Regions from separate parts of the Streptomyces sp. NPDC030862 genome, predicted to be linked through region 1. Evidence: riboswitches for the same ligand, from Rfam matches in the RefSeq annotation. Region 1 holds a riboswitch; the other holds the start of a gene.
What was found. A riboswitch is a leader RNA that binds a small molecule or an ion and turns the genes downstream of it on or off. The one in region 1 is predicted to bind ZMP and ZTP.
Positions count from the first base shown of each region.

Region 2: another riboswitch for ZMP and ZTP. It lies ahead of ACZ42X_RS00705 (bifunctional 5,10-methylenetetrahydrofolate dehydrogenase/5,10-methenyltetrahydrofolate cyclohydrolase); the one in region 1 lies ahead of ACZ42X_RS25870 (serine hydroxymethyltransferase).

Region 1 covers NZ_JBVIEN010000010.1:78,308-93,353, forward strand. Annotated here, with positions in the region: gene ACZ42X_RS25860 (2'-5' RNA ligase family protein) at 1-544, opposite strand, end outside; gene trpS (tryptophan--tRNA ligase) at 678-1,691, opposite strand; gene ACZ42X_RS25870 (serine hydroxymethyltransferase) at 1,795-3,072, opposite strand; ZMP/ZTP riboswitch at 3,110-3,200, opposite strand; gene rocD (ornithine--oxo-acid transaminase) at 3,307-4,509, shown strand; gene ACZ42X_RS25880 (glutathionylspermidine synthase family protein) at 4,522-5,709, opposite strand; gene ACZ42X_RS25885 (hypothetical protein) at 5,739-6,026, opposite strand; gene pdxR (MocR-like pyridoxine biosynthesis transcription factor PdxR) at 6,134-7,603, opposite strand; gene ACZ42X_RS25895 (carboxymuconolactone decarboxylase family protein) at 7,651-8,151, shown strand; gene ACZ42X_RS25900 (isocitrate lyase/PEP mutase family protein) at 8,163-8,942, shown strand; gene ACZ42X_RS25905 (hypothetical protein) at 9,004-9,432, shown strand; gene ACZ42X_RS25910 (hypothetical protein) at 9,494-9,964, opposite strand; gene ACZ42X_RS25915 (SpoIIE family protein phosphatase) at 10,438-13,410, shown strand; gene ACZ42X_RS25920 (SpoIIE family protein phosphatase) at 13,519-15,046, shown strand, end outside.
Region 2 covers NZ_JBVIEN010000001.1:126,285-141,330, forward strand. Annotated here, with positions in the region: gene ACZ42X_RS00665 (hypothetical protein) at 1-112, shown strand, start outside; gene ACZ42X_RS00670 (hypothetical protein) at 197-1,165, shown strand; gene ACZ42X_RS00675 (hypothetical protein) at 1,310-1,555, opposite strand; gene ACZ42X_RS00680 (MOSC domain-containing protein) at 1,607-2,152, opposite strand; gene ACZ42X_RS00685 (hypothetical protein) at 2,247-2,429, opposite strand; gene ACZ42X_RS00690 (fatty acid desaturase family protein) at 2,514-3,596, opposite strand; gene ACZ42X_RS00695 (DEAD/DEAH box helicase) at 3,851-6,853, shown strand; gene ACZ42X_RS00700 (SWIM zinc finger family protein) at 6,850-8,166, shown strand; gene ACZ42X_RS00705 (bifunctional 5,10-methylenetetrahydrofolate dehydrogenase/5,10-methenyltetrahydrofolate cyclohydrolase) at 8,219-9,085, opposite strand; ZMP/ZTP riboswitch at 9,106-9,194, opposite strand; gene ACZ42X_RS00710 (AAC(3) family N-acetyltransferase) at 9,316-10,134, shown strand; gene ACZ42X_RS00715 (phosphodiester glycosidase family protein) at 10,272-11,492, shown strand; gene ACZ42X_RS00720 (peptidoglycan-binding domain-containing protein) at 11,579-12,025, opposite strand; gene ACZ42X_RS00725 (hypothetical protein) at 12,207-12,401, opposite strand; gene ACZ42X_RS00730 (phosphatidylinositol-specific phospholipase C/glycerophosphodiester phosphodiesterase family protein) at 12,527-13,438, opposite strand; gene ACZ42X_RS00735 (ANTAR domain-containing protein) at 13,548-14,420, opposite strand; gene ACZ42X_RS00740 (ABC transporter ATP-binding protein) at 14,518-15,046, opposite strand, start outside.

The DNA of each region.
Region 1 (15,046 bases):
CGCCGCCCTTCGTCGGGCGGCCGGCGCCGAACTCGTACGCGTGCAGCTTGCGCCACACTCCGTCCGCGCCCTGTTCGTAGAGCGCGAAGGAGCCGACGGTCCACGCCGCCTCGAAGCCGGCGAGCTCGTCGTACGCCCGGTCCATCGCCTCGTCGGGGATGCCGTGCGCGACGGTGACGTGCGGGTGGTACGGGAACGCCAGCTCGCGCGCCAGCGGCCCGGAGGGGTCGCGGACCTGCTGTTGGAGCCAGGAGCACGCCGACGCGCCCTCCACGACCTGGACGAAGACGACCGGCGACAGCGGCCGGAACGTGCCCGTGCCGCTGAGCCGCATCGGGAAGGAGCGGCCGGCCGCCGCGACGGCGGCGAGGTGCGCCCGGACCTCGGGCAGCCGCGCCGCGTCGACCTCGGTCGGGGGCAGGAGCGTGACGTGGGTGGGGATGCCGTGCGCGGCGGGATCCCCGAAGCCCGCGCGCCGCTCCTGGAGCAGGCTGCCGTAGGGCTCCGGGACCGCGATCGAAACGCCGAGCGTTACGGTCCCCACGTCGTTCTCCTCACTCCTCAGTCCAGTCGTCCGGTCGGTGCGGGCGCAGCGCCAGTGTGGCGGCTGCACCCGCCGCGTGGCCAGAGCCGTCGGGCCACCGCGCGAGCGCGCTCCGTGCTCGCTCCGTGCGTGCTCAGTGCTTCGCGGGCAGGAAGCCGATCCGGTCGTACGTCCGGGCCAGCGTCTCGCCGGCGACCGTCCGGGCCTTCTCCGCGCCCTTGGCCAGGATCGAGTCCAGCGTCTCCGGGTCGTCCAGGTATTCCTGCGTACGGGTCCGGAAGGGGGTGACGAAGTCCACGACGACCTCGGCGAGGTCGGTCTTCAGGGCTCCGTACAGCTTGCCCTCGTACGACCGCTCCAGGTCGGGGACGGAGGTGCCGGTGAGGGTGGACATGATCGTCAGGAGGTTGCTGACGCCCGGCTTCTCCTCCGGGTCGAAGCGGATCACGGTGTCGGTGTCCGTGACCGCGCTCTTCACCTTCTTCGCCGTCGTCTTCGGTTCGTCGAGCAGGTTGATCAGGCCCTTCGGGGTGGACGCCGACTTGCTCATCTTGGCGGTCGGGTCCTGCAGGTCGTAGATCTTCGCCGTTTCCTTCAGGATGTACGGCGCCGGGATGGTGAACGTCTCACCGAAGCGGGCGTTGAACCGCTCGGCGAGGTCCCGGGTGAGCTCGATGTGCTGGCGCTGGTCCTCGCCGACCGGGACCTGATGGGCCTGGTAGAGCAGGATGTCCGCGACCTGGAGGATCGGGTACGTGAAGAGGCCCACGGTGGCGCGGTCGGCGCCCTGCTTGGCGGCCTTGTCCTTGAACTGCGTCATGCGGCCGGCCTCGCCGAAGCCGGTGAGGCAGTTCATGACCCAGCCGAGCTGGGCGTGCTCGGGCACGTGGCTCTGGACGAAGAGCGTGCAGCGCTCGGGGTCGAGACCGGCGGCGAGCAGCTGGGCGGCGGCGAGCCGGGTGTTGGCGCGCAGCTCGGCCGGGTCCTGCGGAACGGTGATCGCGTGCAGGTCGACGACCATGTAGAAGGCGTCGTGCGACTCCTGCAGCGCGACCCACTGACGGACCGCGCCGAGGTAGTTGCCGAGGTGGAACGAGCCGGCGGTGGGCTGGATTCCGGAGAGCACACGAGGACGATCAGAGGCCATGCCCCTCATTCTCGCAGGTGCCGCCGACAGCTGGGGAACGGATCCCGCCCGCCCTCTGCGACGAAGAACACAGGGAGCGGGCGGACTGGAGGACGGGTGCGCGTCAGACGGGCAGGCCCGGGGCAGGGTGGGCGGCCATCAGGTCGGCGACCTCGGCGCGGATCTTGGCCAGGGAGTCCTCGTCCCCGGTCCGGGCCGCGGTGACGCCCCGGTCGATCCAGTCGGCGACGGCCGCCATGTGCGCGGTGCCCAGCCCGCGCGAGGTCAGCGACGGGGTGCCGATGCGGATGCCGGAGGGGTCGAAGGGCTTGCGGGGGTCGTAGGGGACGGTGTTGTAGTTCACGACGATCCCGGCCCGGTCGAGGGCCTTCGCGGCGACCTTGCCCGGGACGTCCTTGGGCGTGAGGTCCATGAGGATCAGGTGGTTGTCCGTGCCGCCGGAGACGAGGTCGAAGCCGCGGGCGAGCAGCTCGGCCGCGAGGGCCTTGGCGTTGGCGACGACCGCGTGGGCGTAGTCCCGGAAGGAGGGCTGGGCGGCCTCGTGGAGGGCGACGGCGATGGCCGCGGTGGTCTGGTTGTGGGGACCGCCCTGGAGGCCCGGGAAGACCGCCTTGTCGATGGCCTTGGCGTGCTCCTCGCGCGACATCAGCATCGCGCCGCGCGGCCCGCGCAGGGTCTTGTGCGTGGTCGTGGAGATCACGTCCGCGTGGGGCACGGGTGAGGGGTGGGCGCCGCCCGCGATCAGGCCGGCGATGTGCGCGACGTCGGCGACGAGCACGGAGCCCGCCTCCCGGGCGATCTCTGCGAAGGCGGCGAAGTCGATGGTCCGGGGCAGCGCGGTGCCGCCACAGAAGATGATCTTCGGCCGCTCCTTGAGGGCGAGGTCGCGGACCTGGTCGAAGTCGATCAGCCCGGTGTCTTCGCGTACGCCGTACTGCACCCCGCGGAACCAGGTGCCGGTCGCGGAGACGCCCCACCCGTGGGTGAGGTGGCCGCCCATCGGGAGGGCCATGCCCATCACGGTGTCGCCGGGCTGGGCGAAGGCGAGGTACACGGCGAGGTTCGCGGGCGAGCCGGAGTAGGGCTGGACGTTGGCGTGCTCGACGCCGAACAGGGCCTTGGCGCGGCCGACGGCGAGCCGCTCGACCTGGTCGATGTTCTGCTGGCCCTCGTAGTAGCGGCGCCCGGCGTAGCCCTCGCTGTACTTGTTCTGCAGGACGGTGCCGGATGCCTCCAGCACCGCGTCGGAGACGTAGTTCTCGCTGGGGATCAGGCGCAGGGTCTCGGCCTGCAGCCGCTCCTCGGCACCGACCAGCGCGGCCAGTTCGGGATCGGCGGCGGACAGGGCCGGGTGGTGCGGGGGAAGGGAAACGTCGGTCATGGCGTCCTCCTGGGAGGGTCGGCAGCACTCACATCCAACGAGGTCCCCAGGCGGGCGGCACCTCGAGCGGTCTGCCGCGCACGACTCCCCCGGGGTCGCTTCCCCGTACGCCAGTCGCCGTGCGTACGGCCCACCTTAGGGGGCGCGTCGCACGGAGGTTTCCCGGCCCACATCGCGAGCGACGATAGATGTGGGTGTACCCAGGCCCCCAGCCGCAGGACGAACGGAGACCCCGTGTCGAGAACGCAGGACGCGATCGCTTCCGCGGAGGCGCGCAGCGCGCACAACTACCACCCGTTGCCGGTCGTCATCGCCTCGGCGGAGGGGGCGTGGATGACCGATGTCGAGGGGCGCCGCTTCCTCGACATGCTCGCCGGTTATTCGGCGCTCAACTTCGGCCATGGCAACCGGCGGCTGATCGACGCCGCCAAGGCCCAGCTGGAGCGGGTGACGCTGACCTCCCGCGCCTTCCACCACGACCGGTTCGCGGACTTCTGCGAGCAGCTCGCCGACCTGTGCGGCATGGAGATGGTGCTGCCGATGAACACGGGTGCGGAGGCGGTGGAGACCGCCGTGAAGACCGCCCGCAAGTGGGGCTACCGGGTGAAGGGCGTCCCCGACGGCACCGCGAAGATCATCGTGGCGGCGGACAACTTCCACGGCCGGACGACCACCATCGTCAGCTTCTCGACCGACCCGGAGGCGCGCGCGGACTACGGCCCGTACACGCCGGGGTTCGAGATCGTGCCGTACGGCGACGCCACCGCGCTCGAGGAGGCGATGACCGACAACACCGTGGCCGTGCTCCTGGAGCCGATCCAGGGCGAGGCCGGGGTGCTGGTGCCGCCGCCCGGCTATCTGGCCCGGGTCCGCGAGCTGACCCGCGAGCGGAACGTGCTGTTCATCGCGGACGAGATCCAGTCGGGCCTCGGGCGCACGGGCCGGACCTTCGCGTGCGAGCACGAGGGCGTGGTGCCCGACATGTACGTGCTGGGCAAGGCGCTCGGCGGCGGCGTGGTGCCGGTGTCGGCGGTGGTGTCGAGTGCGGCGGTGCTCGGGGTGCACCGGCCGGGCGAGCACGGCTCGACGTTCGGCGGCAACCCGCTGGCGTGCGCCGTGGCGCTGGAGGTGATCGCGATGCTGCGCACCGGCGAGTACCAGCAGCGGGCGGCCGAGCTGGGCGACCACCTCCACCACGAGCTGGGCCTGCTGGTGGGCGGCGGCGCCGTGGAGGCCGTCCGCGGGCGGGGCCTGTGGGCGGGCGTCGACATCGCGCCGCGGCTCGGCACCGGTCGGCAGATCTCCGAGAAGCTGATGGAGCGCGGGGTCCTGGTGAAGGACACCCACGGGTCGACGATCCGGATCGCACCGCCGCTGGTGATCGGCAAGGAGGACCTGGACTGGGCGCTGGAGCAGCTGCGGGCGGTGCTGCGCTGACCGGCGGCGCCCCTACAGGATGACGTGCGGCAGGAAGCGGGCGTACTCGTCCGTGACCAGGCCGGACGACTCCCGGATGCCGAGCCCCGCCGCCTCGTCCTCGACGACCCACGCGCCGAGCACCACGCGGTTGCCGTCGAAATCGGGCAGCGGGGCGAGCTCCTGGTAGCAGCACGGCTCCTCGCGCACCACGGGCTCGCTGCCGGGCTCGTGGAGCGTGACCCCGGCGCCCTCCCGGCCGAGCAGCGGCTTGGCGACGTAACCGGGCCCGGAGGGGGCGGCCAGTTCGCGCGGGCCGTCGAGGTAGGCCGGGAGCAGGTTCGGGTGGCCCGGATACAGCTCCCACAGGATGGCCAGCAGGGCCTTGTTGGAGAGGAGCATCTTCCAGGCGGGCTCGATCCAGCAGGTGGTGCCGGTGCCACCGCCGTTGTCGAGGGTGTCGAGGACGTGCCCGCCGAAGGGGTCGGTCGTCAGCCACTCCCACGGGTAGAGCTTGAAGCAGCTGCGAATGAAGCGCAGCCGGTCGTCCACGAAGCGGCCGGAGAGCCGGTCCCAGCCGATCCGCTCGACCGACAGCGCCTCGGTGTCGAGCCCGGCCTGCTGGGCCGTCTCGCGCAGGTACGCGACGGTCATCAGGTCCTCGCCGAGCTCGTCGCCCTCCGAGTGGACGAAGTGGACCGGGCCCGGCGGCAGCAGCGCGGCCTGCCGCTTCCAGGCGTCGACGAGCCGCTCGTGGAGGGAGTTCCACTGGTCGGCGCCGGGGAAGCGCTCCTCCATCCAGAACCACTGGGGGCTGGCGGCCTCCACGAGCGAGGTGGGCGTGTCGGCGTTGTACTCCAGCATCTTGGCCGGGCCCGTACCGTCGTAGCGCAGGTCGAACCGGCCGTAGAGGGACGGGAGTTCGGCGCGCCGGCGCCAGGACTCGGCGACGAGCCCGGCGAGGCGCGGGTCGGTGATGCCGAGGTCGGCGAAGCGGTCGTGGTCCACGATGTGGGCGGCCGCGGCGAGGCACATGGCGTGCAGCTCCTCGACGACCTCCTCCAGGGCCTCCACCTCGGGGAGCGTGAAGACGTAGTAGGCGCTCTCGTCCCAGTACGGGCGCAGGGAGCCGTCGGGGAAGCGGGTGAGGGGGTAGACGAGCCCCTGCTCCTCGACCGTCCGCTGCCAGTCGGGGCGCGGCTCGATGGTGAAACGCTTCATCGGTGACCTCGTGCCCTCGTGCCCCGGGCTCAGCCGCCGCCGGAGCCCGAGCAGCCGAAGCCGCCGCGCTCGACGGCCGACTTGTCGAAGCTGCCGCCGGAGACCTTGCCGTTGCTGACGGAGCCGCCGTAGTAGTACGTGCCGCCGGTCGAACCGCCGCTGCCGCCCTTGCCGCTCTCGCACTCGTAGCTGGGGAGCTTCTCGCGCGTGACCGGGTCGACGCAGCGCTTGTCCGGCTCAGAGCCGCAGGACGTCAGCGTCGCCGCGAGCACCCCCATGCCGCCGAGCACGACCGTGCTCGACCTCAGCCTGCGCATGCGCCCACCCTCTCGTCGTCCGTTTTCGTCGTCCGTCAACACGACCATGGACGGCACAGATTAGAGGGCGGTTCCCGCGCCGGAGAGGGCGGGTCCGGGAACGGTGCTCACGGCAGCACGCGGCACAGCGCGTCCAGCGCGCCGGCCCACGCGCTGTCGGTCGGCGTCCCGTATCCGACGACCAGCCCGTCCCGGGTGCGCTCGACCCCCGGGTGCCGGAAACCGTCGAGGCCCTGGAGGGCGAGGCCCTGCCAGGCGGCGGCCTGGACGACGGACCGTTCCGTGCCCGGCGGCAGTTCGAGCACGGCGTGGAGCCCGGCGGCGATGCCGCTGACGCGGATGTGCGGGGCCCGTTCGGCGAGCGCCGCCACGAGCTGGTCGCGCCGGCGCCGGTAGCGCAGCCGCATGGACCGCACGTGCCGGTCGTACGCGCCCGAGGAGATGAACTCCGCGAGGGTGAGCTGGTCCAGCGCGCCGGACGCCCAGTCGATGGGGCCCTTCGCCTCCGCCACCTCGCCCACCAGCGCTTCGGGCAGCACCATCCACGCCAGGCGCAGCCCCGGCGTCAGCGACTTGCTCGCCGTGCCGAAGTAGACCACCCGCTCCGGGTCGAGGCCCTGCAGGGCGCCGACCGGTTGCCGGTCGTACCGGAACTCGCCGTCGTAGTCGTCCTCCAGGATCAGCGCGCCGGCGCGCCGCGCCCAGTCGACGGCCGCCGCGCGCCGCGCGGGCGGCAGGGCACCGCCCAGCGGGAACTGGTGGGCGGGCGTGATGAGGACCGCGCCCTGGGTGCCCAAGGTGTCGGTACGGGTGCCCTGTTCGTCGAGGGACAGCACGGAGGTGCGCAGTCCGGCGTCGGCGAGGAGGCTCCAGTGGACGTCGAGGCCGTACGACTCGACCGCGACGTCCCGTACGCGGCGCCCGCGCAGCACCTTGGCCATCAGCATCAGCCCGTGGACGAAGCCGGAGCAGATCACGATCCGGTCCGGGTGGGCGTGGACCCCGCGCGCCCGGGCGAGGTAGTCGGCGAGGACGGTGCGCAGCTCGGTCCGGCCACGCGGGTCGCCGTAGCCGAAGGCTTCGTGCGGGGCGGCCGTCAGCGCACGGCGCGCCGCCTTGAGCCACTCGCCGCGCGGGAAGGAGCCGAGGTCGGGCGTGCCGGGGTGGAGGCTGTGGAGGGGGCCCCGCCGGGGCCGGGCCGGTGGCCGGGCGGACGGGCGCGGCGCCGGTGCGCGGCCCTGGTCGCCGCCCGCCGGCGCGGGTGCGGGCGCGGGCAGCCGGCGCGGGGCGGCGCGGCGGGCGACGCGCGTGCCGGAGCCCTGGCGAGCGGTCAGCCAGCCCTCGGCGACGAGTTCGGCGTACGCGTCGGCGACCGTGTTGCGGGCGATGCCCAGGTCGGCGGCGAGCGAGCGGGACGACGGCAGCCGGGTGCCGGGGGCGAGACGTCCGGTGCGCACGGCGTCGCGCAGCGCGTCCATGAGTCCGGCGCGCAGCCGGGGGCCGCGCAGCTCCAGGTGTAGGTCGGCGCCGACGGTGACACGGGCGGCTGTCGCCGCATTGGCCCAGGGATCCGTCATGGAAATGGACCATACCCCCGCGCCATCGGGCCCGTACGGTCACTGTCATGACGACGAACGACGCCAAGGACTACGCCCCCGCACACACCCCGCGCCTGGACTGGGCCACGCACGCGCCCGAGGTCTACAAGGCCATGGTCCGGCTGGACGCGGCGAGCCGCCGGGGCCTGGACGCGGACCTCCTGGAACTGGTCAAGATCCGCGCCTCGCAGCTCAACCGCTGCGCCCTCTGCCTCGACATGCACGCGAAGGACGCGCTGGCGGCCGGCGAGTCGGTGGAGCGGATCGTCCAGCTCGCCGCCTGGGAGGAGTCGCGGCACTTCTACACCGAGAAGGAGCTGGCCGCGCTCGAACTGACCGAGGCGGTCACGGTCCTGACGGACGGCTTCGTACCGGACGAGGTCTACGCGAAGGCGGCCGAGCACTTCGAGGAGGCCGAACTGGCGCAGCTCATCGCGGCGATCACGGTCATCAACGCCTGGAACCGCTTCGGCGTGGCCACCCGCCAGGTCCCGGGTCACTACACCCCCGGCCAGTTCAGCCACTGAGGACGACGGCCGTGAACCTTTCACAGCCGTCGCCGTCGGCGCCGTCGCAGCCGTCCCCGCAGTCACCCGTCGCCGCGTTCCGCGCCCTCCACCATGACCGCGCCCCCGGCGACCCGCTGGTCCTGCCGGGCCCCTGGGACGCGGCAAGCGCCCGCGCCTTCGAGGCGGCCGGCTTCCCGGCCCTGGCGACGCCGAGCGCGGGGGTCGCGGCGTCGCTCGGGTACGAGGACGGGGCCACGCCCGCGGACGAGATGTTCGCCGCGGTGTCCCGGATCGCCCGGTCGGTGTCCGTCCCGGTCTCGGCGGACATCGAGGGCGGCTACGGCCTGCCGCCGAAGGAGCTCGTGGCACGCGTGCTGGAGACGGGCGCGGTCGGCGTGAACCTGGAGGACAGCGAGGCGGGCGCGCTCAAGGACCCGCACCGGCACGCCGAGTGGCTCGCGGAGGTACGGGCGGAGGCGGGCGAAGCGCTCTTCCTCAACGCCCGCGTCGACACGTACGTACGCGGCCTGACGGGCGCGGCGGCCCTGGCGGACGCGATCACCCGCAGCCGCCTGTACGCCGAGGCGGGCGCCGACTGCGTCTACCCGATCCTCGTCCCGCCCGAGCACCTCCGGTCGCTCAGCGCCGAGATCACGGCACCGGTCAACGCCCTGTCCAAGCCGGACGGCCCGCCCCCCGCGGAGCTCGGCCGCCTGGGCGCCACCCGCGTCACCTTCGGTCCGGGGCTGCTGCACCGCACGCTGGCGGAGGTGCGGCGGATCGCGGAGGAGGTACGGGACGGGAGCTAGGGACCCGAGCCGGAGGGTGCCGTCGGCTTGATCAGCCGGCCTTCCAGCTAGGGTGCAGGCCATGGACGGCCGCGTGTACGTGCCCTGGTTCTCGGTTGGGGAAGCCGACGAGGACACGTTCGAGACGCTGGATGGCGCATGGCGCACGTTCGTGTCCGTACTACGCGAGCGGGCCGTCACCTGGCCCTGTGACCCCGACGACACCCTCATCCTTCGCCCCGACGAGACAGGATTCGCGCACCTGCTGGCCTTGCTCTATGTGGTGACGCCTGGAACCGATGCCCTTTCCCATGTCTTCGGTGCGTTCTTCGACGGGCAAGGCGTGCTCGGCACCGAACTCCACGACCAGATGTACATTCCCCTCCAGGGGTCTGTGGTGGGGAGACTCCACGTGGCCGGTTCACCCGGACGATGCGCGGAACGGACTGCGGACTGGTTCGAACGCATTCTGCAGGGCCAGGCCGGCAACCTGGCCGCCCCGACGTCGTGATCTGGCTGTCCCCGTCTCCACACCGACCTCACCGGCAACATCACGATCTACAGCTGGAGTACTAGGCCTCAGGGTCGGCGGAAGTGCGTGTGTAGTGACATGAGTAGGGATAGGGGTCCCCGCCGTCCGCGTGGACGGTCCCGTCCATCCACAGCTTTCCGCGCTCCAGATAGAACGCCAGAAACTGGTGGTCGTTGTGATTCTTGAAACTAAGCACCAGATAAGGCGTCAGGCCGGGGTCGTTGTTGACCCCATGCCATTTCCCGTCGCTTGAACGGCGTGTCACCTGCGAGTCCGGCCCGGGACCGTCCCACTGGACCGGAAAGTCCTTGCTGGAGAAGGTGTAGTCGTCGCGTAGCCGGACGATCGGCGATCCGCATTCCCCCTCCCCGTCCCACCGGCCGACCAATTCGGCATGAGTGACGGCCTTCGGAGTGGGGGCGGGTTTGACCGTCCCGCAAGCGGACGGGGCGAATCCCATCATGGTGGCGGTCGCGAGGCTTGCACCCGTGCGAAGTATGTCGAATGGCACGCTGTCTGCTTCCAGCCGTTGGATGGCGCCCAGTATGCCGGTCGACGATCCGAACGAGAGGGCCCAGGGGTGTCTGGTTCTGCCGGACCCGGGTGCCGGTGGCGAGCCTCTCCGGACCGTTCTGGGACCGGCATGTCGGCACTCCGTCCACAGGGACCCCTCCATGACCACGGAACGCATCGGTCCGTCGCGTACGACCCGACGGGCGCGACGCCCTGCGGGCGTCGGCGGGCCTGCCCAGCGGGCCGGTCACGCCCGCGTTGTTCACCAGGCCGGTGACCGCCCAGCGCGGCCGCGGCGGTGTCGAACAGCCTCTCCACGTCCGCCTCGACGGAGGTGTCGGCCGCCGCGGCTGCCGCCGGTGACGACGGTGACCGGACGCGGTTGGTTCGTCGGGTGTTCCATGGCTCCGCCTGTGATCATGGCTTCGGCCGACGTTAGCACCGCACCATTTGCCCGATTAACCTAGTTTTGTGGACTCGTATCCGACCCGCAGTGGCGGAGTGCGCGCGGAGATCCTCGCCTCCTGGGAGCGATCGCAGTCGCTGGGCATCGACACCGAGGGCGTGGCGCTGCCGGTGGAGGGCGACCTGGATCCCGACTCGCGGTTGATCAGGGCCGCCACGCCGGTGCTGGAGGGGCTGTGCCGCCGGTTTTCCGGGCTGCCGGTCACCGTGGCGCTGGCCGACGCCCGCGCGAACATCGTGGAGCGGTGGGGCGACCCCGTGGGGCTGGAGCTCATGAACGAGGCCTCGCTGGTCACCGGCGCCAACGTCGACGAGCGCTTCATGGGCACCAGCAGCGTCAGCATGGTGCTGAGCACCCGCTCGCCGTTCGTGGTCGTCGGCCACGAGCACTTCCTGCACAACCTCAAGTCCCTGACCTGCATGGCGGCCCCGGTGTTCGACCCCGTGGGCGGTACGGTCCAGGGCGCCGTCAACCTCTCCGTCCCCGAGTCGCTCGCCGAGCCGGGCATGGCCGTACTGCTCCAGGACGCCACCGACCGCATCGCCGAGCGGCTGCTGGAGCTGAGCTCCGCGAAGGAGCGCGACCTCATGCGCTCCTTCCTCCGGGAGCGGGAGCGCGGCGCGCACGCCCGCCTCGACCTGCATTCCGGCGAGCTGGCCGGGCCCGGCGGTGAGGCGCCCCGGCTGGCCCGCCGGGAGCGGCTCGCCCTGCTGGAGGCCGCGGTCCAGCTGATCTCCTCGAACGACGAGTCCTTCGCGGAGGTCACCCTGGCGGGCGGCCGCGTGGCCGCGCTGCGCCGCAGGCAGCTGCGCCACGGCGACGCGGAGGGCGCGGCGGTCGAGGTCAGCTTCCTCCCCGACGTACGGCGTACGTCGCTGCCGATGACGATGACGACTGCGGCGACGGCTACGACGACGGGCTCCACCGGTACGACCGCCACGGCCACCCGTGCGCCCATGGCGACCGCTCCCGACGGGCGGGAGGTGCCGCTGCTCCACCGGCCGCCCGCCCCCGCCGGTCCACCGGAGCCGCAGGGGCCGCCCCCGCCGCACGAGCCGTCCGGCGCTGCCGCGGGAGGCCGTCCGGACGCGTGGCTCCTGCTCGTGGGCGACCCGGGCGTCGGCCGCCTCGCCGCCGAGGCCCGCCGGCGGCTGGGCCTCCTCAACGAGGCCGGCGTACGCGTCGGCACCACGCTCGACATGCGGCGCACCGCCGAGGAGCTGGCCGAGATCGCGGTACCGCGCTTCGCCGACCTGGTCGTGGTGGACCTCGTCGACGGCGTGCTGGCGGGCGAGGAGCCCCCGCCGGGCCCGCTGGCCCCGGGCGCGGGGCTGTGCCGTACCGCCGCCTGGACGGCCGAGGACGCCGCCGGGGACACCGCCGGGGACACCGGGCAGGCCACCGGGACCGGGGGCCACGACTCCGCTCGGGGCGTCGGCCGGCCCGTCCACTACGCGCCCGGCACCCCGCAGGCCCGCTGCCTGCGCACCGGGCGGCCGGTCGCCGACTCGGTGCCCGCGGCGGCCGCGGCGGCCGCCTCCGTGGGCGGCGCCCACCCCGTCGAGCTCCTCGGCGAGGGCGTGCACTCCTACCTGGGCGCCCCGCTGTGCGCCCGGGGCGCCATCCTCGGGCTGGCGGGGTTCTACCGCCGCGGCCGGGACAGGCCGTACGAAGAGGACGACCTCACCCTGGCGGGCGAGCTCGCGGCCCGCGCCGCGATCAGCGTGGACAACGCCCGCCGCTTCAGCCGCGAGCGCACCGCCTCCCTCACCCTCCAGCGCAGCCTGCTCCCCCGTGACCTGCCCCGGCTGACCGCCGCCGAGCTCGCCTTCCGCTACCTGCCCGCCGACACCGGCACCGGGGTGGGGGTGGGCGGTGACTGGTTCGACGCGATCCCGCTGTCCGGGATGCGGGTGGCGCTGGTCGTCGGCGACGTGGCCGGGCACGGCCTGCAGGCGGCGGCGACCATGGGCCGCCTGCGTACCGCCGTACGCACCCTGGCCGGGCTGGACCTGCCGCCCGAGGAGGTCCTGGCCCACCTGGACGAACTGGTCGGCCGCGCCTCCGGGACGCCGTCGGACCCGCCATCGGACCCCGCCTCGGTGGAGGACCCGGAGCCGGACCCCGCCATGGCGGCGACCTGCCTGTACGCGGTGTACGACCCGGTGTCGTGCCGCTGCACGGCCGCCAGGGCCGGGCATCCGCCGCCCGCCGTGGTGTCACCGGACGGCACGGCCCGCCTGATCGACCTGCCGGCCGGCCCGCCGCTCGGACTCGGCGGGCTCCAGCCGTACGAGTCCGCCTCCGTCGACCTCGCGCCGGACAGTCTGCTGGCGCTGTACACCGACGGCCTGCTCAAGGAGGAGCGCGGGTACGAGGTCTCCGACGCGCGCACGGACCGGCTGCTGGCCGCGCTGGGCGACCGGGACGGCTCGCTGGACCGGACCTGCGACCGGATCACGGACACCCTGCTGCCCGACGGGCCCCGCGACGACGTGGCCCTGCTGCTGGCGCGGGTACGCGCGCTCCCCGAGGACCGGGTGGCCTGCTGGGAGCTGCCCGCCGACCCGTCGGTGGTGGCCGAGGCCCGTTCGCTCGTACGCCACCAACTCATCGACTGGGACCTGGCGCACCTGGAGTTCACCACGGGACTGGTGGTGAGCGAGCTGGTGACCAACGCCGTGCGGTACGGCGGTGCAGGGCCGGTGGCGCTGCGGCTGCTGCGCGACGGGACGCTGATCTGCGAGGTGTCCGACCACAGCAACTCCTCCCCACGCATCCGGCGCGCCGCCACCACCGAGGAGGGCGGCCGCGGACTGTTCCTGGTGGCGCAGTTCACCAAGAGCTGGGGCGCCCGCTACATGCCGCAGGGGAAGACGGTGTGGGCGGAGCAGGTCGCGCATACCGAACGCCGGGCGACGCCGGAGGCAGAGGCGGACGAGCATGCGCTGCTGGACATGTTCGACGACCTGGGCTGAGCCCGGGGCAGGCCCGGACAGTGCCGGGAGGACCCCGTGAACGCGGACCCGGCCGCGGACCCCGCCGCGGCGCTGGACTCGGCGCTGGACGCGGCGCTCGGCGAGACCATGCGCCGTACCGGCGCGTCCATCGGCGCCTTCTACCTGCTGCGTCCCGAGGAGCAGGTGCTGCACCTGGTCGTGGTGGGCGGTGTGCCCGCCGAGCTGGTCGGGCCGTGGACGCGGGTCGCGACGGCCGCCCCGGCGCCGGTGGCGGACGCGGTCCGGGAGAACCGCCTCGTCTGGGTCGGGGGACAGGAGGAGATGGCCCGTACGTATCCGCGGACCGCGGTGGCGCTGCCGTACCCGCTGGCGCTGGCCGCCGTGCCCGTCACCGGCGACCGCTGCTGGGGTGCGCTGCTGCTGATGTGGCCGGGGAACCATCCGCCGCGCACGACGCGGCGCGAACGCGGCCACATCGCCTCCAGCAGCCGCCGGCTGGCCCGGCTGCTGGACGAGGCCGCGGACGCCGGCCGCCCGGTGACGCCACCCGAACGGCCGCGCGTCCTGGCCACCCCGGAGACCACGTCCCGGCCGACCGCACCGGAACCGGCGGCACCCCAACCCGCCCTCGCCGCCGCCGACTTCGCGGAGCGGCTGCCCGAGGGCTGCTGCGGGCTGGACCTCCAGGGGCGGGTGACGTACCTGAGCACCCGGGGCGCCGAGCTGCTCGGGCGCGGCGCCGAAAGCCTGCTGGGCACCATGCCGTGGCAGTCGCTGCCGTGGCTCGACGACCCGGTGTACGAGGACCGCTACCGCGCGGCGGTCCTGAGCCGCCGGCCCGTGTCGTTCACGGCGTGCCGCCCGCCCGACCGGTGGCTGGACTTCCGGCTGTACCCGGACGCGAGCGGCATCAGCGTACGCATCACCCCGTCGCGCACCGGGCCCCGTCCGGCGGCCGGCCCCACACCCGACAGCACGCCCGAGACCACGCCCGAGACCCCGCCGGGCCGGGAGCCCGGCCCGGACCCCGACCAGTCACTCCCGGCGGCGGCACCGGCGCGGGCGGGGCAGCTGTACCAGCTGATGCACCTGGCGGCCACGCTCACCGAGGCCGTCGGGGTGCAGGACGTGGTGGACCTGGTCGCCGACCAGATCATGCCGGCCTTCGGGGCGCACGGCCTGGTGCTGTCCACCGCCGACTCCGGCCGCCTGCGGATCACCGGCTCGCGCGGGTATCCGCAGCACGTCATCGAACGCCTCGACGGCCTCCCCCTCGACACGCGCCTCACCCCGGCGGGGCGGGCCCTCGCCACCGGTGTGCCGTCGTTCTTCACGCACCCCGACGACATGGCGCGCATCTACCCGCAGGCGCCGCTGATCAGCGGCAAGCAGGCGTGGGCGTTCCTGCCGCTGATCATCTCCGGCCGCCCGGTCGGCATCTGCGTCCTGACGTACGACCACCCGAGGCCCTTCCCCGCCGAGGAGCGCGCCGTCCTCACCTCCCTCGCGGGGCTGATCGCGCAGGCGCTGGACCGGGCGCGGCTGTACGACACCAAGCACCAGCTCGCCCACGGCCTCCAGCAGGCCCTGCTGCCCCACACGCTGCCCGCCGTCACGGGCCTGAGCGTCGCCGCCCGCTACCTGCCCGCCACCC
Region 2 (15,046 bases), on a different contig from region 1:
CGCCTTCGTCCTCCTCGACGACCTGCCGCGCGAGGTGCTTCCGGTGGGGCGTGGGCCGCGGCTGCCCGGTCTGCTGGCGGCCCTCGACGCGATGGCGGTACGTCCGGCCTGACCGGCGAGAGACCGCCTGAGCCCTGTCCGGAGGATCATGGCGGCCCGTCGACCTTGATCCGCCGGACAGGCTTAGCCTGCTTGGATGACCGCACCGACCGTCACCATCGCCGACCTTCTGCACCAGTTCCCCTCTTTGGCGTCGTACGTACGCCCCGGGACCCTCCTCAGGCCCTCTACCGGAAGCCCCGGCCCGTACGAGAGCTCGGTGGGCGGGGCGCCGTTGTGGCCCGCCGACGAGCTGTGGCCGCGCTGCCGGCAACCACACCTGGTGTCCGTGCGGGAGAAGCTGACCGACGCCGAGCGGGAGGCGTGGCAGAGCATCCAGCGGAACCGCAGGCAGCGGCGCCGGCCGGGGGAGACGCACGTGCTGACCGCCGAGGAAGCCGAGGCCCGGTCACGGATCATGGACGGCGGATCGCTGGACCTGGTCGCCTGGGAACGGGTCCGGCTCGTGCCGCGGCCTGTGGCCGGCGACGGACTGCCGATGGTTTTGGTGCTTCAGCTCTACGCCCGGGACGCGCCGGCACTGCACTGGCCGTCCGGGACTGATCTCCTGCAGCTCCTGTGGTGCCCGCAGGACCACGCCGAACCGGAGGGGCAGCCCCGGTACTGGGGCCCGGTGGTGGAGCTGCGGTACCGGAACTCGGCGGAGACCGGCGCCCTGGCCCAGGCGCCGTCCGCACCCGAGGGCGCCAACGACGTGTACCTCCCAGCACCGTGCCGGCTCGACCCCGTGGAGGTGCTCGACCTACCCGGTCAGGACGAGCTGCCAGCGGAGCTGTACGAGCACATCGAGGCATGGGCCGGTGAGCAAGGGACCGACTACCACCGGGTGCTCGGCTGCCTGCCCGGCTGGAAGGCCGGCGGGTGGCCCAGCTGGCACCTCACCGACTTCACGCCCCTCGACTGCCGATGCGGGGCCCGGATGCAGCTGCTGCTCACCGTGGACAGCGGCGGCGACCCGCGGCTCAGCGTGGGACGGCACGGAGAACTCCGGGTATTCCACTGTCCCGAAGACCAGGACCACCCGGTGCGTCTGAATCTCCAGTGAGGGAGCGACGAGGGACGGTACAGCCGCTGGTCGTCCTGTCCGCACAGCACGGATCGTTGCGGCGCAATAACACGAGCGGATGATCGACCGGCTCACGCACCACCGGGCCGCTGAAAGTAGTCACATGACAGGGCCGGACTAGCCCTAGCCGGTGGGTTCGTCGGGGGCGGGCTCCTCGGCGGGCTGACCGCCCTCCGGGTCGTCGACGGGGGCGGGTTCTCCTGCGGGGGTGCCGCCGCGGGTGTCGTCCGCCGCCCGTGAGAGGTCGGCGTCCCAGTGGTCGGAGCCGTTCCCCGCCTGTTCGTCGGGAAGATCCCTCGGGATGCCGGCCTGGCTCTCCCTGGGCTTGTCCCCGCCGGGCCCCTGACGCCGCTCGTCGTCCTCTGCCATGGTGTCTCCCTCCGACCGTGTGCCACGGTCGGGTACCCACGTGTGCGCGGCTCAGACCCGTTCCAGCGGGCGGTGCGGTCCGTCCGGGAGCTCGGCCTCGATGGGATCGCCGGGGCGGACCACCCCGCCGGTCCTGACGATGCCCATGATCCCGGCCTTGCGGACGATCTCGCCCGTCTCCTCGTCGCGGCCGACGACCTGCTTCAGGAGTCCGTTCTGGAAGCCGTCGATCTGCCCGCAGGGGTTGCGCAGGCCGGTGATCTCGACGACGGCCTCCCGGCCTATGCGCAGGAGGGTGCCGGTCGGCAGGCCGAGCAGGTCGATGCCCCGGGTGGTGATGTTCTCCCCGAGGTCGCCGGGGGCGACGGTGAAGCCCGCCGAGGCGACCTCGTCGAAGAGCTCCTCGTGGATCAGGTGCACTTGGCGGAGGTTGGGCTGGGTGGGGTCCTGAGCGACGCGGGAGCGGTGTTTGACCGTGACGCCCGCGTGGGCGTCCCCCTCCACTCCGAGCCCGGCCAGCAGGGTGATCGCCGGCCGGTTCGCCTTGCTGAACGCATGCTCCCCATGGCTGCTGACCGTCGTGACCGTCCCGCCCATCGCGTGGAGCTCCCCTCTCCCATGCAGATGATCATGAACATGGTAGCCGTCGGCTGGACGGCTGCCGGCTAGGGCCTGATCCGGAAGACAGGCCCTAGCGCCCCAGCTCCTTGCGGGCGACGCGGCGGAGCCTGCGCCGCTGGCCGGGGTCCAGGGCCAGGTAGGCCACGGCGGGGACGCCGAGCAGCACCAGCAGGGACAGCCAGAATCCGATCAGCGGCATCAGGAGAAGGCCGACGGCCACTCCCCCGATGATGATTTTGGTCCTTGTCGACATCTTCGACGCCTCCTTGACGGCCGCGGCCGCTCTCTGCCCTGGAGAACGCCGGATCGGGCGTCCGGGTTCCCCCGCGCCCCGCGCTTACGAGGAACGGAGCGGCTCGCCGACCTGGTGCAGATGCCCCAGGGCCTGGCGGTAGGAGTCGACGAAGCCGGTTTCGGTGTACCGGACGCCGAGCGCGCGGCAGTGGGCGCGGACCAGGGGCTGGGCGAGCCGCAGGTGGGGGCGGGGCATGTTCGGGAAGAGGTGGTGTTCGACCTGGTAGTTCAGGCCGCCGAGGAACCAGTCGGTGAGGGCTCCGCCGCGGATGTTGCGGGAGGTGAGCACCTGGCGGCGCAGATGGCCCCACGGCTCACCGTCCGGGTCGGGGACTTCCATGCCCTTGTGGTTGGGTGCGAAGGCCATCCCCAGGTGGACGCCGAGCAGCATCTGGTGGATCAGGGCGAAGACCACGGCCTGTCCGACGGACATGGTGGTCAGCAGCAGCGTGGCGTACCCGGCGACGTGGGCGAACAGCAGGCCGCCTTCGACGAGGCGCTCGCGCGGGGTCTGGCGCGGTCCGTCCTTGGAGAACAGCGCCTGGAAGCCGTACACCTTCAGGGCGAGCCCTTCGAGCGTGGTCAGCGGGAAGAACAGCCACGCCTGGTGGCGGGTGAGCCAGCCGCGCAGTCCGGAGCGGCCCTCGGCCTGGTGCTGGGAGAAGACGAGGACGTCCGGGGCCACGTCCGGGTCCTTGTCCTCGTGGTTGGGGTTGGCGTGGTGGCGGTTGTGCTTGTCGTTCCACCACTCCTGGCTCATGCCGAGCAGCAGGTTGGCGTGGAGGAGCTGGATCAGGCGGTCCTTGCGCTTGTCGGCGCTGATCTGGCCGTGGCCCGCGTCGTGGCCGTAGAAGGCGGCGCGGGCGGACAGCAGGGCGAGCGGGACGGCGAGCAGCAGGGACCACCAGGAGTGCCCGAAGAGCATCAGCCCGACGGCGACGGCCGTCAGCGCGAGCAGGTTGGCGGTGATGCCGAGCGCGTACCAGCCGGTGCGGCGCTCCAGCAGCCCTCGCTCCTTGACGGTGCGCAGCAGGGGGGTGAACTCGCTGGCGGGGCGCTGAGCGCCCCGGGCGGTGGCGGGCGGCGAGGACGGTGGGGCTGCGAGGGCGGCAAAGGCCTGGGGCATGGGTTCTCCGGAGGTAGGTCCGTGCGCTGACATGCGCCGACCTGATGAACGTACGGATGAGCGAGCGCCCAGAGCCATGGCACCACCACCCGGAAGCGGGCGGGGGCTTTCCAGCGTACTGGGGTGGTGCTAACTCCACCCTGGGCGCGAAGTGGGCTATGTCACGACGTGTTTGGGCTCGTGGCGAGACGCCGTCCGGTACTCTCGGCGGCTCCGGCTTCGCACTAGTCAAATTTGAGGAATGCGTCAGCACTGTGCAGAGACTCACCGAAGCAACGCCCTCCCCCCACCCCCACGTCGCCCGACCTGCTCAACTCCGCCTGCTGCTCCGCTGTTCCACGGTCTTCCTGGCCGCCGACCCCGCCCGTGCGGGTCGTTTCGGGTTCCTGCTCCCTGACGGCGCCGAGCCCTCGGTGCCGCGCGCCGCCGTCGAGGACCTGACCGTCGTCACGGACGACGGGAACGACGGGAACGACGGGAACAGCGAGGACGACGGGAACGGCGAGGCCGGCGACGGCGGTGGGCCGGCCGCCCGGACCGTACGGGCACTGACGGTTCCCGTGTCCGACGCTCTGCCCCTGCTCACCCGGGCACGCCTGTCCCCCCACGCCTCCCCCTCCGTGGCGTTCTGGGGCGCGGCCGCCCTGATGGCCCTGCAACTGGTGGCACGCGGGCGCCTGCTGCCCGGCCTGAGCACGACGGACCACGACGCCTGGCGGGTGGGACCGCTCGCCGCCGAGGACTTGGAGCGGCTCCGTACGCTGGCCGCTTCGATGCCGCCGGACGCCCACGCGGTGCCCGTCGGCACGGCGGACGACGGCATGGTCCTGCTGCCCGAACCGGAGCGGCTGCTGCGGGCGTTCCTGGACGCGGTCGCCGACGCACTGCCGCGTACACCCGCAGCGCCCCTCCTCGCGGGCGGCGGCGCGTACGCGGAGCAGGCCCCACAGCATGTGCCGGAGCAGCGCGCGTGGGCGGCGGACGTCGCGGCCGGCCACGACGCGGGCGTACGGGTGTCGCTGCGCATCGAGGCGACGGGACTGGACACGGCCGAAGGGCTGGACACGACCGAAGGGCTGGACACCGCCGAAGGTCCCGCCTTCCGTGCCGTGGTGCAGATGCACAGCGTCAACGATCCGGCGCTGGTCGCCGACGCCGCCGACGTGTGGTCGGGTGCGGCCCCCGAGATCGGCGACGCGGGCGCCCGGATGGACGCGCTGGTCGCGCTGCGCCGCGCCGCGCGTGCCTGGCCGCCGCTGGCACCGCTGCTCTCGGCCGCCGTCCCCGACACGGTCGACCTGGCCGACGACGAGGTCGCCGAGCTGCTGGGCGACGCGGCACGGGCGTTGGCAGCGACCGGCGTACAGGTGCACTGGCCCAAGCAGCTGGCGCGTTCGCTGACCGCGCGCGTGGTGATCGGTCCGCCGGAGGACGACGCGCAGGGCGACGCAGGGGACGCGGCGGGCGGCGGGGCGTACGGAGACGCCTCGGCACTGCCGGCGTTCCTCTCCGCCGACGCGCTGCTCGCCTTCAACTGGCGGTTCGCGCTGGGCGACCAGCCCCTCACACGAGCCGAGCTGGACCGGCTGGCCGAGGCCGCCCGTCCCGTCGTGCGGCTGCGCGACCAGTGGGTCCTGATCGACCCGGAGGAGGTACGGCGGGCCCGTGACACGCGGGACCGGGCCCTCACCCCGGTCGACGCGCTCGGCGCCGTACTGACCGGCAGCACGGAGGTGGACGGCCGCCGGGTCGACGTACAGGCGACGGGATGGCTGCGGGCGCTGCGGGACCGGCTCGCGGACCCGGAGGGCGGGACGCCGGAGGTCGGCCAGCCGGCGGCGCTCGCCGCGACCCTGCGCGACTACCAGCTGCGCGGCCTGAACTGGCTGCACCGCATGACCTCTCTCGGCCTCGGCGCCTGCCTCGCCGACGACATGGGCCTGGGCAAGACGATCACCTTGATCGCGCTGCATCTGCACCGGCAGACCGACCCGTCCGCAGCCGGCCCCACGCTCGTCGTCTGCCCCACGTCCCTGATGGGCAACTGGCAGCGCGAGGTGGAGAAGTTCGCGCCGGGCACCCCGGTGCGCCGCTTCCACGGGCCCACGCGTGTCCTGGACGGCCTGGCCGACGGCGAGTTCGTCCTGACCACCTACGGCACCATGCGGCTCGACGCGGAGCGGCTCGCGGGGGTGGACTGGGGCATGGTCGTCATCGACGAGGCGCAGCACGTGAAGAACCCCTACTCGGCGACCGCCCGGCAGCTGCGCACCATCGGCGCACGCGCGCGCGTGGCACTGACCGGCACCCCGGTGGAGAACAACCTCTCCGAACTGTGGGCCATCCTCGACTGGACCACGCCCGGCCTCCTGGGCCGGCTCGGGACGTTCCGCAGCCGCTACGCCGACGCCGTGGAGGGCGGCACCGACCCGGCCGCCGCCGAGCGGCTCGCGGCGCTGGTCCGGCCGTTCCTGCTGCGACGCCGCAAGTCCGACCCCGGGATCGCGCCGGAGCTGCCGCCGAAGACGGAGACCGACCGCGCCGTGTCGCTGACGGCGGAACAGGCCGGGCTGTACGAGGCGGTGGTGCGCGAGACGCTGGCGGCCGTCGCCGAGGCGGACGGGATGGAGCGGCGGGGCCTGGTGGTCAAGCTGCTCACCGCGCTCAAGCAGATCTGCAACCACCCCGCCCAGTACCTGAAGGAGGACGCCCCCCGGATCGCCGGCCGGTCCGGGAAGCTGGAACTGCTGGACGAACTGCTCGACACCCTCCTCGCGGAGGGGGCGAGCGTGCTGGTGTTCACGCAGTACGTGGCGATGGCGCGGCTGCTGGAACGGCACCTGGCGGCGCGCGGCGTACCGACCGCGTTCCTGCACGGCGGCACGCCGGTGGCCGCGCGGGAGGCGATGGTGGCCCGGTTCCAGGAGAGTGAGGTGCCGGTCTTCCTGCTGTCGCTGAAGGCGGCCGGCACCGGGCTCAACCTCACGCGTGCCGGGCACGTCGTGCACTACGACCGCTGGTGGAACCCCGCCGTCGAGGCGCAGGCCACGGACCGGGCGTACCGGATCGGCCAGACCCAGCCCGTGCAGGTCCACCGGCTCATCGCCGAGGGCACCGTCGAGGACCGGATCGCCGCCATGCTGGCGCGCAAGAAGGAGCTGGCCGACGCCGTCCTCGGCGCCGGCGAGGCCGCGCTGACCGAACTGACCGACGCCGAACTGGCGGAGCTGGTGGAGCTGCGAGGGAGCGGACGATGAACCATCGGGACGACACGGCGCGTGCGGACGCGGAGCGTACGTTCGCGGCGCTGCCTCCCGCGGGGGGCCGGGGTTTCGCCGAGACGTGGTGGGGCCGGGCGTGGCTGAAGGCCCTGGAGGACACGGCCCTCGACGGCCTGCAGCTGAAGAAGGGCCGCAAGCACGCGCGGGACGGCGCCGTGGGGGCGGTGTCGGTACGGCCCGGGCGGATCACCGCGGTCGTGACGGACCGGGACGGCACGCCGCTGCGCAGCGATGTCCTGCTGCAGGAGCTGACGGACGAGGAGTGGGACCGGTTCCTCGACATGGCGGTGGACCGGGCGGGCCACATCGCGGCCCTGCTGGACCGGGACATGCCGCCGCACCTCGTGGAGGACGCGGCGGCGGCCGGCATCGAACTGCTGCCGGGCATCGGCGACCTGGAGCCGGAGTGCGCGTGTGACGCCTGGGACCACTGTCCGCACACGGCGGCCCTCTGCTACCAGGTGGCGCGGCTGCTCGACCGGGATCCTTTCGTGCTGCTGCTCGTACGGGGGCGCGGGGAGCGGCGGCTGCTGGACGAGTTGCAGGTACGGAGCGCGGCGCGCGCCGCACGGGAGGAGCGGGCGGAAGGGGAAGGGGACGGCGACCGCGCAGGGGTAGCCGTGTCCGCGGGTGTACGGGCCGACGAGGCCTTCGCCGCGCGGGACATCCTGCCGCCCCTGCCCGCCCCTCCCCCGCTGCCCGGGCAGCCGGGCGAGCCGCCCTCGCTCGACACGGAGGCGAAGCCGGCGCCGGGCGTCGACCCGGCCGCCCTCGAGCTCCTCGCGGCGGACGCGGCGGCGCGGGCGCACCGGATGCTGGCGGACGCGCTGGGCCCCGGCCATGAGGACCAGCCCCTGGAACCGGAGTTGACGCCCGCTCTGGACGCGGTGCGGCTGGCGGCGGCGCTGGAGCCGGACGGTGCCTCCTCCTGGGCCGCCGTACGGCTGGCCGCCGCCACCGGCCGGCGCCAGGCGGACCTGGACCTGGCCACGCGCGCGTGGCGCCTCGGCGGGGCCGCCGCTCTCGCCGTACTGGAGGAGGATGCGGCGCCCGCCCCGGAGCTCCTCGCGCGGGCGGAGGCGCTGCTGGCGGAGGCGTGGGAGGACGGCGAGCGGCCCGCGCTGCGGGCGTCCGCCCCCGGCCGCTGGACGGTGCCGGGCGCGGACGTCCAGCTCCGGCTGGGCGGGGACGGCCGCTGGTGGCCGTACCGCAAGGAGGGTGCCCGCTGGGCGCCGGCGGGCCCGGCGGCACCGGACCCGGCGTCGGCCCTGGCGGAGGCGGGCGGCTGATGAGCGCCCGGTCCGGCCGGTGGCGGCGCCGCCACCGGCCGGGGACCCGGCGTTACGCGCCGAGCTGCCGCTCCGCCGCGTCCACCGTCTGCGCGAGGAGCAGTGCGATGGTCATCGGTCCGACGCCGCCCGGCACCGGGGTGATCAGGCCCGCTCGGGCGGCCGCCGTCTCGAAGTCGACGTCGCCGACGTTGCCCTCGTTGTAGCCGGCGTCGATCACGACGGCGCCGGGCTTGATGTCCTCGCCCTTGATGAAGCGGGGCCGCCCGACGGCGGCGACCACGATGTCGGCCTCCCGTACGGCCGCCGACAGGTCGGCGGCGGGCGTGTACGAGTGGCAGTACGTCACGGTGGCGTTGCGCGCGAGCAGCAGCATGCCGGCGGGCTTGCCGAGGATGGCGCTGCGGCCGACGACGACGGCCCGCTTGCCGGCCGGGTCGACGTCGTACGCGTCGAGCAGGCGCATGATGCCGCCCGGGGTGCAGGAGACGAATCCGGGCAGGCCGAAGCTCATCGTCGCGAAGGAGCTGATGGTCACGCCGTCGACGTCCTTGGCGGGGTCGATGGCCTCGAAGGCGGCCCGCTCGTCGATGTGCGGGCCGGCCGGGTGCTGGAGCAGGATGCCGTGCACCTCCGGGTCCGCCGACAGCGAGCGGAGGGTGGCGACGAGTTCGGCGGTGGTGGTCGCGGCGGGCAGTTCGACGTGCCGGGAGCGGATTCCGGCCTTCTCGCAGCGGGCGCGCTTCATCTTGACGTACGTCACCGAGGCCGGGTCCTCGCCGACCAGGACGGTGGCGAGGCAAGGCCGGGTGCCGGTGCGGCGGGTGAGCTCGGCCGCGCGGGCGGCGGTCTCCTCGACGAGCCGGCGGGCGAGGCCGCTGCCGTCCATGAGGCGGGCGGTGGACGAGGTCGTGGACATGGGGACTCCTGAGCGTCGCGGTGGCTCGCCCAGGCGCGCGGCATCGACGTCGGTCCGTCAGGCCGCTCCCCGGTGGTACTCCACCCCAGCGCCAGTCACGGCCCGCGCCCACTCTACGCCACGGAATCGAACGGTGTCCTGAACGGCTTCGCTCCCGCGGGGAGGGACGTGGTCAGCCTCCTACGATGACCGCGCACCAACCCTTACGCAGGAGTGGGACGAGAGACGACGTGGACGAGGCCGGAAGCGGACCGCACACCGAGGAACGGCTGCGCGCCCAGCTCGCCGCCCTGGGGGTGCGGCCGGGCGGGGTGGTGCTGGCGCACGCGTCGCTGCGGGCGGTGGGCCCGGTGGCGGGGGGCGGACAGACCGTGCTCCGGGCGCTGTGCGGGGCGCTCGGCGCGGACGGCACCGTGGTGGTGCCCACCTTCACCGCCCGCAACTCGGACACGTCACCGGCGTACCGGGAGCGGGTGCGGGGCCTCGCGGAGGCGGAGCGCGCGGCGGTGCGGGAGGCGATGCCGGCGTACGACGCTGCGGCCATGCCCTCGGACGCCGGGGTCGGGGTGCTGCCCGAGCTCGTGCGCACGACGGCCGGCGCGGTGCGCAGCGCCCATCCGCAGACGTCCTTCGCGGCGCTGGGCCCGCACGCCGAACGGGTGGTGTCCGGCCACCGTCCCGACTGCCATCTGGGGGAGGCTTCGCCACTGGCCCGGCTGTACGACATGGGGGCGCGGATCCTGCTGCTGGGCACCGGGTTCGACCGGTGCACGGCGTTCCACCTCGGGGAGTACCGGGTCGCGCGGCCACCGCGCCGCACCTACCGGTGTGTCATCCGCGAGGGCGGGGTGCGGCGTTGGTGGGCGTACGAGGACGTGGACCTGGACGACGGCGATTTCGCCGCCCTCGGGGCGGACCTGGAGCGCGACCGTCCCGGTGCCGTACGGCGGGGTCCGGTCGGTTCGGCGTCGACGTGCCGACTGGTGGAGCTGGCGGCCGCCGTGGACTACGCCCAGGGGTGGCTGGAGCGGAACCGCGCGTACGGGTGACCGGCGCTACACCCGTGCGGCGTACGTTTTCTGATCCGCCGTCGGTCGGCCGGTTCGCGGACGCCCGGGGTGGGGCAGCTCTTTCGAGACCCGAGTGAGGTGCTCCGTTGCCCCGACCTACTTCCCCTGGGGGGATTGTGACGCGCACGCGTACGGCTCTGCTGCTGGTGGCCGCCCTGCTGAGCGCGGGGCTGGTGGGCGCCCCGCCCGCGGCGCCCGCCGCGGCCTGGTCCCGGGTCGTGACGGGCGTCGAGTACCGCACGGTCGACATCCCGTCAGCGCGCGGGACGGCGAGGGCGCATGTGCTGTCGGCGGACCTGGCGGATGCGCGCGTGTCGGCCGGGCTGCTGTATCCGGGGGTGGTCGCGGCACGGTCCGCACTGTCCGTGCTCGCCGACGGCGCGGGCGCGACGGCCGGGGTCAACGGCGACTTCTTCCACATCAGCGAAACCCAGCACCCGGGTGTGGAGGCCACCGGCGCACCGGTCGGCCCCGCGGTCGCGGACGGCCGTCCGCTGAAGGCGGCGGTACCGAACGGGCAGCGGTTCGGGCCCGCCCTGCCGCCCGGGACCAGCACCCGTCAGGTGCTGGGGGTGGGCGAGGACGGCAGGGCCCGGGTCGGGGAACTGGTCCTGGAGGGGGCCGTGTCGACGCCGCACGGGGAGCTGCCGCTCGGCGGGCTGAACCAGTACGCGCTGCCGGTGGGGTCCGTCGGGGTGTTCACCAAGGACTGGGGCGGTGCCTCACGCGTGCGTGCCACCTGCGGCACGGACACCCAGCGCTCCGCGCCGTGCAGTGCGGAGACGTACGAGGTGACGGTACGCGGCGGCAAGGTCGAGGCGGTCGCCGCGACGCCCGGCAGGGGCGTGATCGAGTCCGGTACCGAGGTCCTGGTGGGGCGGGAGGAGGGCGCGCGGGAGCTGCGCAAGCTGGCGGTCGGGGACCTGGTGAGCGTCCGGCACAAGCTGGTGCCGGCCGGGGACGCGTCGACGGCGTCGTACCGCTTCGCCGTGGGCGGGTTCCCGGTACTGCGCGGCGGGGAGCCACTGGGCGGGCTGGACGGCGTGACGGCGGCGGTACGCACGGCCGCGGGCGTCGGCGGTGACGGCACCCGCCTGCTGCTGCTCGCCCTGGACGGCGGGCCCGGTTTCAGGTCCGGGCTGACCGTCTCCGAACTGGCCGCCACCATGAAGACCTTGGGCGCCTCGGACGCCGTCAACCTGGACGGCGGCGGCTCGTCGACGATGGTGGCGCGGCAGGAGGGGGCGGCGAAGGTGAGCGTCCTCAACCATCCCAGCGGCGGGGTGCAGCGGGCCGTGCCGAACGGCATCGGGATCTTCGTCAAGCCGGCGGCTTGAGGGCTGTCCCGTACATGCGGTCCAGCGGCCCTCTCCACCCACCGAGAGGCCGGCACCGCCCCTGGGCGGTGCCGGCCTCCTTTCGTTCAGAAGTCCTGGCAGGCCGGTCCTTTGGAACCGGTGATGATCCAGTTGAAGACCGCCCGGGTGCTCGGCCCGTAGAGGCCGTCGGCGGAGATGCCGTGGTAGCGCTGCACCTTGGCTACGGCGGCCTTGGTGCCGGAGCCGTAGACGCCGTCCACATCGATCTTGGCGAAGCTGTAGCACCGGTTGATGGAGTTCTGCAGGGCCTTGACGGCCGAGCTGCTGTTGCCCGGGCCCAGCTGGCAGTTCAGGGATCCGCTGGAAGAGGCCGCCACGGGGCCGGAGAACCTGTTGCCGTACCCGTCCGTCCAGGTCTTGGTGACGGTCTTGGAGCAGATGGGGGTGGCGGCCTGGGCCTGGGCGGCCGTCACTGCGACCACTCCCGTCGCGAGCAGTACGGAGCCGAGTCCCGCAGCGGCGGCGCGCCGGGCTCCGGTGAATATGGACATGGGTGTACCTCCGTCGATGGGCGATGGCCCGGGCCGAGCCGCCGGAAACCTGTGCCTCGGCCCGCTCGCAAGGAAGGCTAGGGTTCCCGGTGTCCGTGCACATCAGGGCGCTCCCTGAAGACCATTCAGCCACGCGCTTTCCGCCAGTCGCAGCTCTCCGGCCTCCTGACGTGAGACGCGGCTACGGCTTGAGGCTGCTGACCACGTCGGCCGTGGCGGAGACGCCGTTGTAGATGGTCGGGGCCAGGCTGGTGCTCGCCATGAAGAAGCCGAGCAGAGCGCAGACCAGCGCGTGGGAGAGCTTCAGGCCTCCGTTGCGCAGGAAGATCACCGCCAGGACCAGCAAAAGCAGCACCACGGAGACGGATACGGCCATGTGTCGCCCTCCTCGGCCAGTTGCCGCGTGGGGTGTGCGGCATTCGGCGGCCAGTCTGGCGGAGCGGGGGCGCCGTACGGCCGTACGGCACGTCGGCCGAACGGGTATTAACCGGCCGCGACCCGTTACGCGGCGCCCGTACCGGTCCCCTTGCCGTTCCCGCCGCCGTCCGTACGCCGCAGGAAGGCCGCGAGCCCGGCGAGGTCGTCGGTGTTGAGGTGGTCGACGCCGGCGGCGAGCAGCTCCGTCCAGAGGGCGTCGCGGGCCGCTCCCGGGTGGTCCGGGGTGGCCCAGAACCGTATGCGCTGTCCGGCCCGGTGCGCGGCGGTGACGAGGGCGTGGAGGCGGGCCCGCTCGGCCGCGGGGAAGGGGCCGGTGCCCTGCCAGGTGAAGCCCTGGTTCCAGTTGGCGCTGATCAGCGGGACGAAGGAGGCCGGGGCAGTGGTGCCGAGGTCGTCCAGGCGGCCGTCGTAGAAGGCGTACCGCACGGGTTGCGCCTCCATGGGGGCGCGGGCCGCGCGGTCGCCCGAGACGACGGCCGTGACGGCGCCGGGCCGTACGGTGCTGTGCGCGCAGGTGCTCAGCATGCGCCGGTACGGGGCGAGTTGGCGGTGCAGTGCGCGGTAGGCGGCCGCGCCGTCCGCCTTGATGTCGATGAGCAGCTGCACGGGCTCGCGGTAACCGGCGTACACCGTCCCGTGGTTGGCCCTCACGCGCGCGAGCAGCGGATCGAGGTACAGGGAGCGGAGCGTACGGGTGGGGTCGAGCTGCCAGGGCTCGTGGGCGACGAGCAGGTCGGCGCCGACCAGGAAGACATCCGCCTCGACGCTGGTGAAGCCGTGTGCGAGGGCGTCGTGGAGCGGGCGCTGGTGGAGGTAGTCGTTGTGCGCGTGGGCGCGGCGCAGCGGCCTGACGGGCGCCGCCCGGTGCGCGGCGGCGGCCCGCTGTGCGGGCAGGACACCCCCTAAGGGGACGGTGGCCGCTGCGGTGAGCGTGGTGAAGGCGGCGACGGCGGACCGGCGGGACAGTGGCGCCATGAGGACCTCCCGGGCTACTAGGGGGACGGTGCCGAGTATGCGGCGCCGTCCGGACAACCGGGTTGCCTCGCTCGCAGTTGGCCGACGGGGCACGCGTGCGCGGGCGTCCTCACCGGCGCCGGGCGCGTGTCATGCCGGGGTGACGTGCCACGGCGTGCAGGTACTCGAGCGCGTCGAGGACCACCGTGCGGTCGTACCAGTCCAGCCAGCGCCCCACCTGGCGGCCGGTCCGGTCCAGGGCCTTGAGCTGGGCGGCGTGGAGCTCCTGGATGGGGCGTGCGAAGTGGGCGGAGACCATCCCGATGCAGCGGCCGTCGCTCACCAGGGGCACGCTGTGCACGGAGCGGCTGCCCGCGTCGAGGACCGCCTGGCGGGCGTCCTCGGTGAACACCGGGGCGGTGGCGACGTCGCGGACGGTGAGCTGGGTCATGTCCCGCGCCGCCTGCGCACAGGCGGTGCCGTCGTCGCCGACGTACTGGAAGAAGCTCACGAACTCCTCGCTCAGCCCCTCGTGCTTCTCCAGCCACAGTCCGCCCGTGGCGTGGTCCCCGATCTGCACGTTGCCCATGTCCGTGGCCGTGACCGCCAGCGTCTGCGAGAGCGTCGCCTGGAGCACGGCGCTGCGGTGCGCGCGTGCCGCGTCGTCGATGGCGAGGAGGTCCAGGCTCGGAGCGGGGCGCCGGGCCCGGCCCGGGAACCAGCACTCCGCCCCGTGGTCCGGCCGGTCCAGCCGCACCACGGCCTCGGCGAGGGTGCGCAGCTTGACGTTGAAGCGCTGCGAGGCGTGCTGCATCAGCGCGAACGCGGCCTCCGCGTCCGCCAGCCGGTAGCGCTCGCGGAGGATGCCCTGCGCCTGGGCGATCAGGGGGCGGTTACGGGCCTGGACACGCAGGTGCCGCAGTTCGCCACGCAGCCGCGCCAGCTCGTCCAGGGGGCTCGTGCCGTCGGTGTCCCACGCACCGGGCTGGGGGGTGTCGGTCATGGAGGCGCGCCTGCCCCGGTCCGCGCGGATCACACTGTGTGGTCACTCACGGGGGTGGTCCAGCACCACTCGAAGGGCACGTCGAGCCAGCCGCTGGTCACGCCCCGTTCACACACTCCGCCCAGTCGACCGTACGGTCGCACCAGCGCTCCAGCAGGACCCGGTCGTGGCCGACGGCGAGGAGTCCGGCGCCGTGCTCACGGCGGTACGCCTCGACGACGGCGACCAGCGCGGCGGTCGTGGAGGCGTCGAGCATGGCGGTCATCTCGTCGCAGACCAGCCAGCGCGGGCGCAGCACCAGCGCGCGGGCGAGGCAGGCGCGCTGGAGCTGGCCGTCGCTGACCTCGTGCGGGCGGCGGGCGAGCAGGTCGTCGGTGAGGCCCACCGTGCGGGCCAGCTCGGCCGTGCGGTCCTCGGCCCCGGCGCGGCGGCCGGTGGCGCGCAGCGGCTCGGCGATCAGGTCGCGCAGCCGCAGCCGGGGGTCCGCGGACAGCCGGGGCTGCTGGAAGACGACGCCGATGGCGGTGCGCAGCTCGCGCGGCGCGCGGTGGCGCCAGCCGCGTACGGGCTCGCCGTCGACGGTGACGCGGCCCGCGTCCGGGCGGTGCAGCAGTGCGGCGACCCGG